DNA from 2 places in the Micromonospora sp. NPDC047134 genome. Region 2 is predicted to be linked to the other one. Evidence: riboswitches for the same ligand, from Rfam matches in the RefSeq annotation. Region 2 holds a riboswitch; the other holds the start of a gene.
The links. A riboswitch is a leader RNA that binds a small molecule or an ion and turns the genes downstream of it on or off. The one in region 2 is predicted to bind S-adenosylmethionine.
Positions count from the first base shown of each region.

Region 1 (3,989 bases), on a different contig from region 2:
TGTGCTCCTCACCGGGCCGCCGGGGTCGCACCCCCGCCTCTTCATTCCCAATCGGTCCGACCTGCTGCGCGCCTTCGCGCCGAAGGCCGCGGCGCTGTGGGCGTTGCTGCTGCTGTTCGGCCTGGGGGGCGGGTGGCTCCTGGCCGGCCGGATTCTCGCACCGCTGACCCGCCTCACCGACGCCACCCGCCGGGCCGCGGCCGGATCGCTCTCCCACCGGATCCGATTGCCGGGCCGCCGGGACGAGTTCCGCGAACTCGCCGACGCGTTCGACACCATGCTCGCCCGACTCGAAACACACGTCGCGGAGCAGCGCAGATTCGCCGCCAATGCCTCACACGAACTACGCACCCCACTGTCGATCACGCAGACACTTCTCGACGTGGCACGTACCGATCGGCACCGCGACCTCGGCGAGATCATCGATCGCCTGCACGCCGTCAATTGCCGGGCCGTCAAACTCACCGAAGCGTTGCTTCTGTTCAGTCGTGCCAACGAAAAGTCATTCACCCGCGAACGCCTCGACCTTTCCCTGCTCGCGGAGGAGGCTGCCGAAACGCTCCTGCCGCTTGCCGAGAAACGCGGCCTGACCATTCAGTCGCGGGCCGATCTCGCCCCGGTCCTGGGCTCACACCCGCTCCTGTTGCAGATGACGACGAATCTCCTGCACAACGCGATCATCCACAACACCGCCGATCAGGGCACCGTGTGGATCACGACAAGTGTCGCGCCCGAGGCTGTGCTGCTCACCGTCGAGAACACCGGCGAGCGACTCCCCCCACAACTGGTCGCCACGCTGGTGGAGCCCTTTCAGCGCGGCACCGAACGGGTCCGCGCGGAGCACGCCGGTGTCGGCCTCGGCCTGGCCATCGTCACGAGCATCGTCCAGGCACACGACGGTGCCCTCACCCTCACCGCCCGTCCCGCCGGCGGGCTCCGCGTCTCGGTACGCCTACCTGCCGCACCACCGGAGATGACCTGGGCGTGAGGGCCGTCATATCGGGTGGACGCCGACCGGTCACCTGCTGCTAGCCTCTGCCGCAGGTCATGAGTGCCAGCGTGAAGCCCCGGCTTGCTGGCCGGCAACCCTCGTCCGCGCAGGGGTGCCCCGGGTGAGGACCAGGCATCGGAGTGGCTCCGGTGCAAGCGTGGCCTGGTTTCCAGGTCATCACGACCTCGAGGGAGACCCATGTCGTACCGCAGTCGATCCGCTCCCGCGGCGACCTGCCTGGACCTGACCCGACGTCGGCACGTCGACATGATGCGGGTCTGTAGCGCCGCGTGTAGCTGACCGCGTCGCCGCCGGTCACCGCGCCTTCGGGCGTACGGTGACCAGCCCTCTCCCCTCTTGTCATCGATTCATCCCCACGGTCCGTCGTACGGCGGACCGTCGGTGCGGCACGTCCGTGCCCGCCGTCGTTCATCCAGGAGACACCTGTGCGAATCCTTCCTGCCCTGACCCGGGCCGCCGCCGTCGGCGCTGCCGCAGTCCTCGCCGCCGTCACCCTCACCGCCTGCGGCTCGGACTCGGCCGGCGAGGCCGACAACCCGTACAACCTGCTCCAGCCGGGGGTGCTGCGGGCCGGCACCCTCACCGACGCGCCGCCGAACGTGTACCTCAAGGACGGCAAGTTCACCGGGTTCGACAACGACCTGCTGGTCGCCGCCGCCGACAAGCTGGGGCTGCGGGTCGAGTTCGTCGGCACGGACTTCTCCGGCCTGCTGGCCCAGGTCAACAACCGCAAGTTCGACGTCGGCAGCTCCTCGATCACCATCACCGAGGCGCGGAAGAAGACGGTCGACTTCGGCAACGGCTACGACTTCGGCTACCTCGGCCTCAACGTGCCGGCCGGTTCGACCCTGAGCAGCTTCGCCGAGCTGCCCGGCAAGCGGGTGGTCGTCGTGCAGGGCACCGTCCAGGACGACTACGCCACCACCAAGGGACTGGACCCGGTACGGGTGCCGGACTACAACGGCGCCCTCAACCAGCTCAAGGCGGGCACCGCGGACGCCTGGATCTCCCCGGCCGAGATCGGTGAGAAGACCGCCGCGGACAGCGGCGGCAAGATCGAGGTGGCGGCGAAGGAACTCAGCCCGGCCCCCACGGCGTACGCCGTCGCCAAGGGCAACGACGCGCTGCGCGAGGCGCTGAACAAGGCCCTCGACGAGGTCATCGCCGACGGCACCTGGACCCGGCTCAGCGAACAGTACTACCCGGGTCGGGCGATCCCGGCCGACTTCACCCCGGGCAGCGGCAACGTGACCGTCCCGTCGGCGGCCCCCTCGGCCGCTTCCTGACCGGTACGACCAGCTAGCAGGGCGGAGGTTGACCCGTGGATCCGTTGCGCACCCTGTGGGAGACGTTCTTCGACTGGGAGTCGATGCGCGAGGCGCTACCCGAGATGATCACTGTCGGGTTGCCGAACACGCTGATCCTGGCGGTCACCGCCGCCCTGCTCGGCTCGGCGCTGGGCATCCTGCTGGCCGTCGCGGGCATCTCGCGGACCCGCTGGCTGCGCTGGCCGGCCCGGGTCTACACGGACGTGTTCCGGGGCCTGCCGGCGGCGGCGACCATCCTGCTGATCGGGGTCGGGCTGGCCCCGCTGGGTATGCAGGTGTGGGGACCCAACCCGTACCCGTTGGGCATCCTGGCGCTGTCGCTGATCGCCTCGGCGTACATCGGGGAGATCTTCCGCTCCGGCATCCAGTCGGTGGAGGCCACCCAACTGGAGGCGGCCCGCGCGCTGGGCTTCTCCTGGGGGGAGGCGATGCGCCGGGTGATCATTCCCCAGGGCATCCGGCGGGTCCTGCCGGCCTGGGTGAACCAGCTGATCTCCCTGATCAAGGACTCCAGCCTGGTCTACTTCCTGGGGCTGCTGGCCAGCCAGCGGGAACTGTTCCGGATCGGGCAGGACTACGCCGCCAACACCGGCAACCAGTCGGCGCTGCTGCTGGCCGGGCTCTTCTACCTGGTGCTGACGGTGCCGTTGACCCACTTCGTCAACTGGATCGACCGGCGGCTGCGGCACGGTAGGCCGGCCACCGGCCCGGCCGACGAGGACCCCGACGACCTCGACCTGGCGCTGCCCGGCGCCGCGGGAGGAAACCAACGATGAGCGACTCGGTCAGCCTGAGCCTGCGCGACGTGCACCTGGCCTTCGGGCGGCACCAGGTGCTGCGCGGGGTGGACCTGAACGTGGCCCGGGGCGCGACGGCCTGCGTGATCGGCCCCTCCGGGTCGGGCAAGTCGACCCTGCTGCGTACGGTGAACCGGTTGTTGGAGCCGGATCGCGGCGATGTGCTGCTGGACGGGCGCAGCGTGCTGCGCGACGACCCGGACCTGCTGCGGCAGCGGGTGGGCATGGTCTTCCAACAGTTCAACCTGTTCCCGCACATGAGCGTGCTGCGCAACATCACCCTGGCCCTGCGCCGGATCCGCAAGCTCGGCGAGGACGAGGCGGCGGCGGTGGCCCGCGAACACCTGGACCGGGTGGGGCTGGCCGCCAAGGCCGACGCCCGCCCGGCGCACCTGTCCGGTGGGCAGCAGCAGCGGGTCGCCATCGCCCGGGCCCTGGCCATGCAGCCGCAGGTGATGCTCTTCGACGAGGCCACCTCGGCACTGGACCCGGAGCTGGTCAAGGGTGTTCTGGCGTTGATGGCGGACCTGTCGGCGCAGGGCATGACCATGGTCGTGGTGACCCACGAGATGGGTTTCGCCCGGGAGGTCGCCGACACGGTCGCCTTCATGGACGCCGGGGTGGTGCTGGAGGCCGGTGAACCGACCGCGATCTTCGAAGCGGCGCAGCATCCCCGCCTGCGCCGCTTCCTCTCCCAGGTGCTCTGAGCAGCCCCGGGACTGTCGTCACTGTCCGGTCGGCAGTTGCCCGTCGAACTCAGGGCAACGCTTCATGGTGTAGTCCGACACCGGCGGCATCGCCGTCTTGAGCCCCTCCATGGTCTGGCCGAGGCGGGCGTACGCCGCGGGATCC
Region 1 covers NZ_JBEYUI010000022.1:67,304-71,292, forward strand. Annotated here, with positions in the region: gene ABZ795_RS23315 (HAMP domain-containing sensor histidine kinase) at 1-988, shown strand, start outside; SAM riboswitch class IV at 1,044-1,155, shown strand; gene ABZ795_RS23320 (ABC transporter substrate-binding protein) at 1,438-2,298, shown strand; gene ABZ795_RS23325 (amino acid ABC transporter permease) at 2,334-3,116, shown strand; gene ABZ795_RS23330 (amino acid ABC transporter ATP-binding protein) at 3,113-3,844, shown strand; gene ABZ795_RS23335 (hypothetical protein) at 3,863-3,989, opposite strand, start outside.
Region 1: linked by a shared signal. The riboswitch ahead of ABZ795_RS23320 (ABC transporter substrate-binding protein) and the one ahead of thrC (threonine synthase) in region 2 are both predicted to bind S-adenosylmethionine.

Region 2 (3,989 bases):
TTCACCATCTTCGTGTCCGCCTCCTTCCTGTTGGTCGTGGTGGTGGCGCTGTTCTGCGGTGACACGGTGGCCAGCGAGGCGAGCTGGGGCAGTCTGCGCTACCTGCTGGCGATTCCGGTGCCCCGGGCCCGGCTGCTGACCATCAAGCTGCTGGTCGCCCTGACCTACTCGGGGTTGGCGTTGGTGCTGCTGGCCGGCACAGCTCTGCTGATCGGCACCCTCCGGTACGGGTGGTCCCCGCTGCGCAGCACGGTAGCCGCCCAGTTGGAGCCGGGCGAGGGGCTGCTGCGGCTGCTAGCCGTCCTGGGCTACCTGGCGGTGGTCCTGCTGGTCGTCGCCGGCCTGGCGTTCCTGCTGTCGGTGATCACGGACGCGGCCCTGGGCGCGGTGGGCGGCGCGGTGCTGCTGTGGATCCTGTCCAGCATCCTGGACCAGATCACCGCCCTAGGGGCGATCCGCTCCTTCCTGCCCACCCACTACAGCACCGCCTGGCTGGGGCTGCTCTCCACCCCGGTGCAGACCGACGACATCGTCCGGGGTGCGGTCTCCGCTATCTGCTACGCCACCGCCTTCTGGGGGCTGGCCTTCTGGCGCTTCACCCGCAAGGACGTCGTCTCGTAGCGACGCCGCCGGCTCCGGCGCCCGATAGCGGGTCAGGGCAGCGGCACCGCGGTCGGGGTGATCGGCAGAGGACTCGCCGTCGTGGTGGGGACCCCGGACTGGGATGTGGTCAGGGGGCGCTTCTTCCAGGCGCTCACGCCGACGCGGTTGGTGTTGCCCAGGTCGATCGGCCCCTCGATGGCGACCTCCCGCGTCGGCTGCCCCTCCGCCGGGGCTACCTCCAGCCGCTCCGCGTTGGTGGCGACCACGGTCGGGTCGTCGACCAGGTTGCGCCAGAGCACCGTCGCGCCCGCGGCTTCTCCGGGTGCCAGCGTCAGTGGCCGGGGCGGGAAGTCGAAGCCGGAAGTGATCTCTCTGGCCCCGGGGATCACCCGGACCCTGATCAGGTTTCCGTCGTTGTCCAGTAGCCGCAGTTCCGGGTAGCCGTGCAGGCGGTACGGGCGGCTGCCGCAGTTGACCAGTTCCAGGGCCATCGCCCGCAGGCCCATCGCCGCACTCACCTCGAGGTAGCTGATCCGGACGCCGTCGGCGGGACAGGGGCCCGGCGAGCCGGCTCCGGCGCTCGGCTCGGTACGCGTCGGCGGGGCGTCGGAGGTGGTGACCGGGGCCGATGGTGGGGCGTCGGTCGTGGCTTGCGCCTCGATGCCACCGGAGCCGGGGGCCGGGGCGCACCCCGCGAGCAGGACGAGCGTGGCGAGCGCTCCAGCCGTACGACGCCAGGGCAGCGCCCGCCGTCCGCCCGGGTGTCGGATGGTCGTCCCTGGAGATGTCCCCCGTATCCCGCACATCGGGACATCGTTGCACCGAGAGATGGCGGCCGTGGTCCCGACCTCCCGTCGTAGCCATCGCGAAGTACACCGCGCCCGGTAAGGGGATTCCCGTCGAGGCGCTCTTCCGTCGATGGCGAAGACGCTGAGTGATGAGGCAGCGGCCGGAAGTTTCGGTCGCTAGGATGGCATGGGAGCGTTCCCACAGTCAGAGATTGCATCGACAACTATTTATGGGTTCCGCATTCTGGATGCCATCAACCGATCTACAACGGAGGTATCGGAATGCGTATCGACCGGTTCGGCGGGCCGGCACTGTCCCTGTTCCGCATGGTTGTCGGCCTGCTGTTTCTCTGCCACGGCCTGGCCTCGTTATTCGGCATTTTCGGCGGCAGTCGGGGCACCGGTGAACCTGTGCCGCTGGGCCAGTGGCCCGGCTGGTGGGCCGCCCTGATCCAGGCGCTCTGCGGTGCCCTGGTGCTGGTCGGCCTCTTCACTCGCCCGGCCGCGCTGCTGGCGTCGGGCTCGATGGCGTACGCGTACTTCGTCGTCCACCAGCCCGATGCGCTGCTGCCGCTGCGCAACCACGGCGAGTTGTCAGTGCTGTTCTGCTGGTCGTTCCTGCTGGTCGCGGTGCTCGGCCCGGGCACCTGGGCCCTGGACAACCTGCTGCCCCAACGCGGCACCCGGGCGGTCGGCCTGGACGCCAAGGAACGCAGCTCGGTGCCGGCCTGACCCACCGCGCGACAGTCGCGATCATGCTCAAACCTGGATCGGGCGGCATCCGGCGGCGCTGATGTCGCCCGATCCAGGAACGGGTGTGACCTGCGGATCAGTCCGCGATGTCGCTCACAAGCTGGGATTGGCGAGCGACGGAGGCGCTGCTCCTGCCTAGAATCGGCAGCACAACTGCATACCTCATCCAGAGGGGCTGAGGGATACGGCCCGACGACGCCCCGGCAACCACCCCCCGCGCTCACCGTTGAGCGTCCGGCGGGGCAGGTGCCAATTCCGTCCCCGCCGCAGGGTGCGATGCGGGGAAAGATGAGAGGACTTCGACATGACGTCGACGCTCGCCCCCTCCGGCCTAAGCGCCGCCACCAGCCCGGCCCGGGCCCTGGTCTGCCGCGCCTGTTCGGCCCGGTACCCCCTGGCCGCCCAGCACGCCTGTTACGAGTGTTTCGGCCCGTTGGAGGTCGACTACGACTCGGCGGCCCTCGCCACCGTCACCCGCGAGCAGATCGAGGCCGGTCCGCGCAACATCTGGCGGTACGCCGCCCTGCTCCCCGCCGGCCAGGACCCCGCCACCCGGGTGACCCTGGACCCCGGGTTCACCCCCCTGGTGGCCGCCGAGCGGCTCGCCGCCGAGCTGGGGATCACCGCCCCGCTGTGGGTCAAGGACGACAGCGCGAACCCCACCCACTCCTTCAAGGACCGGGTGGTGTCGGTGGCCCTGACCGCCGCCCGGGCCCTCGGCTTCTCCCGCTTCGCCTGCGCCTCCACCGGAAACCTGGCCAACTCCGTCGCCGCGCACGCGGCCCGGGTCGGGGCCCCCTCGGTGGTCTTCATCCCCAGCGACCTGGAGCAGGGCAAGGTGGTGACCACGGCCGTCTACGGCGGCGACCTGGTCGCCATCGACGGGTCGTACGACGATGTCAACCGCCTCTGCGGTGAGCTGGTGGAGACCGACGAGTTCGAGGACACCGCCTTCGTCAACGTCAATGTCCGGCCGTACTACGCGGAGGGCTCGAAGACCCTCGGCTACGAGGTTGCCGAACAACTCGGCTGGCGGATTCCCGCCCAGGTGGTCATCCCGATGGCCTCCGGTGAACTGCTCACCAAGATTGACAAGGCCTTCACCGAACTGGTCGAGATCGGGCTGGTCGAGGCGCCCGCCGACGGCTGGAAGGTGTTCGGCGCCCAGTCGGCCGGGTGCAACCCGATCGCCACCGCCCTGCACGCCGACAGCGATGTCATCACCCCGGTCAAGCCGACCGGCATCGCCAAGTCCCTGAACATCGGCGACCCGGCCGCCGGCCTGTACGCCCTGGAGGCGGTCCGCCGTACCGGTGGCTGGATGGAGTACGCCGACGACGAGGAGATCCGGGCCGGGGTGCGGCTGTTGGCGCGTACCACCGGGGTCTTCGCGGAGACGGCCGGCGGGGTGACGGTCGCCGTGCTGCGCAAGCTCGTCGAGTCCGGCCGGCTGGACCCGACCGCCGAGACGGTGGTGTTCAACACCGGGGAAGGGCTGAAGACCCTCGACGCGGTGGCCGGTGAGGTGGGCCCGACCCATCGAATCAAGCCCTCCCTGCGGGCCGCCCGCGACGCCGGGCTGCTCGGCTGAGCGGATCCCCGCAATGATCAGGGGATATGGCGCTGCCGTCCGGAAATGATCAAGCGGTATCGCCGAAGATCGAATTAGAATCGCGTTTCTTCGAAAATGCGGGAAACACCCTGCCGAGGACTTGACGGCGGGAACCCGGCGGCGGAAGATGCTCCGTGCGGGAGGGCGTTTCGCCGTAGACTTTTAGTCTGTACGACCCAACGCCGGAGGCGTTGTGCGATCGACCCTCCCGACCAAGCTTCCGAACGGGCCAG
Region 2 covers NZ_JBEYUI010000008.1:45,102-49,090, forward strand. Annotated here, with positions in the region: gene ABZ795_RS12575 (ABC transporter permease subunit) at 1-621, shown strand, start outside; gene ABZ795_RS12580 (DUF4232 domain-containing protein) at 654-1,409, opposite strand; gene ABZ795_RS12585 (DoxX family protein) at 1,674-2,123, shown strand; SAM riboswitch class I at 2,304-2,439, shown strand; gene thrC (threonine synthase) at 2,449-3,735, shown strand.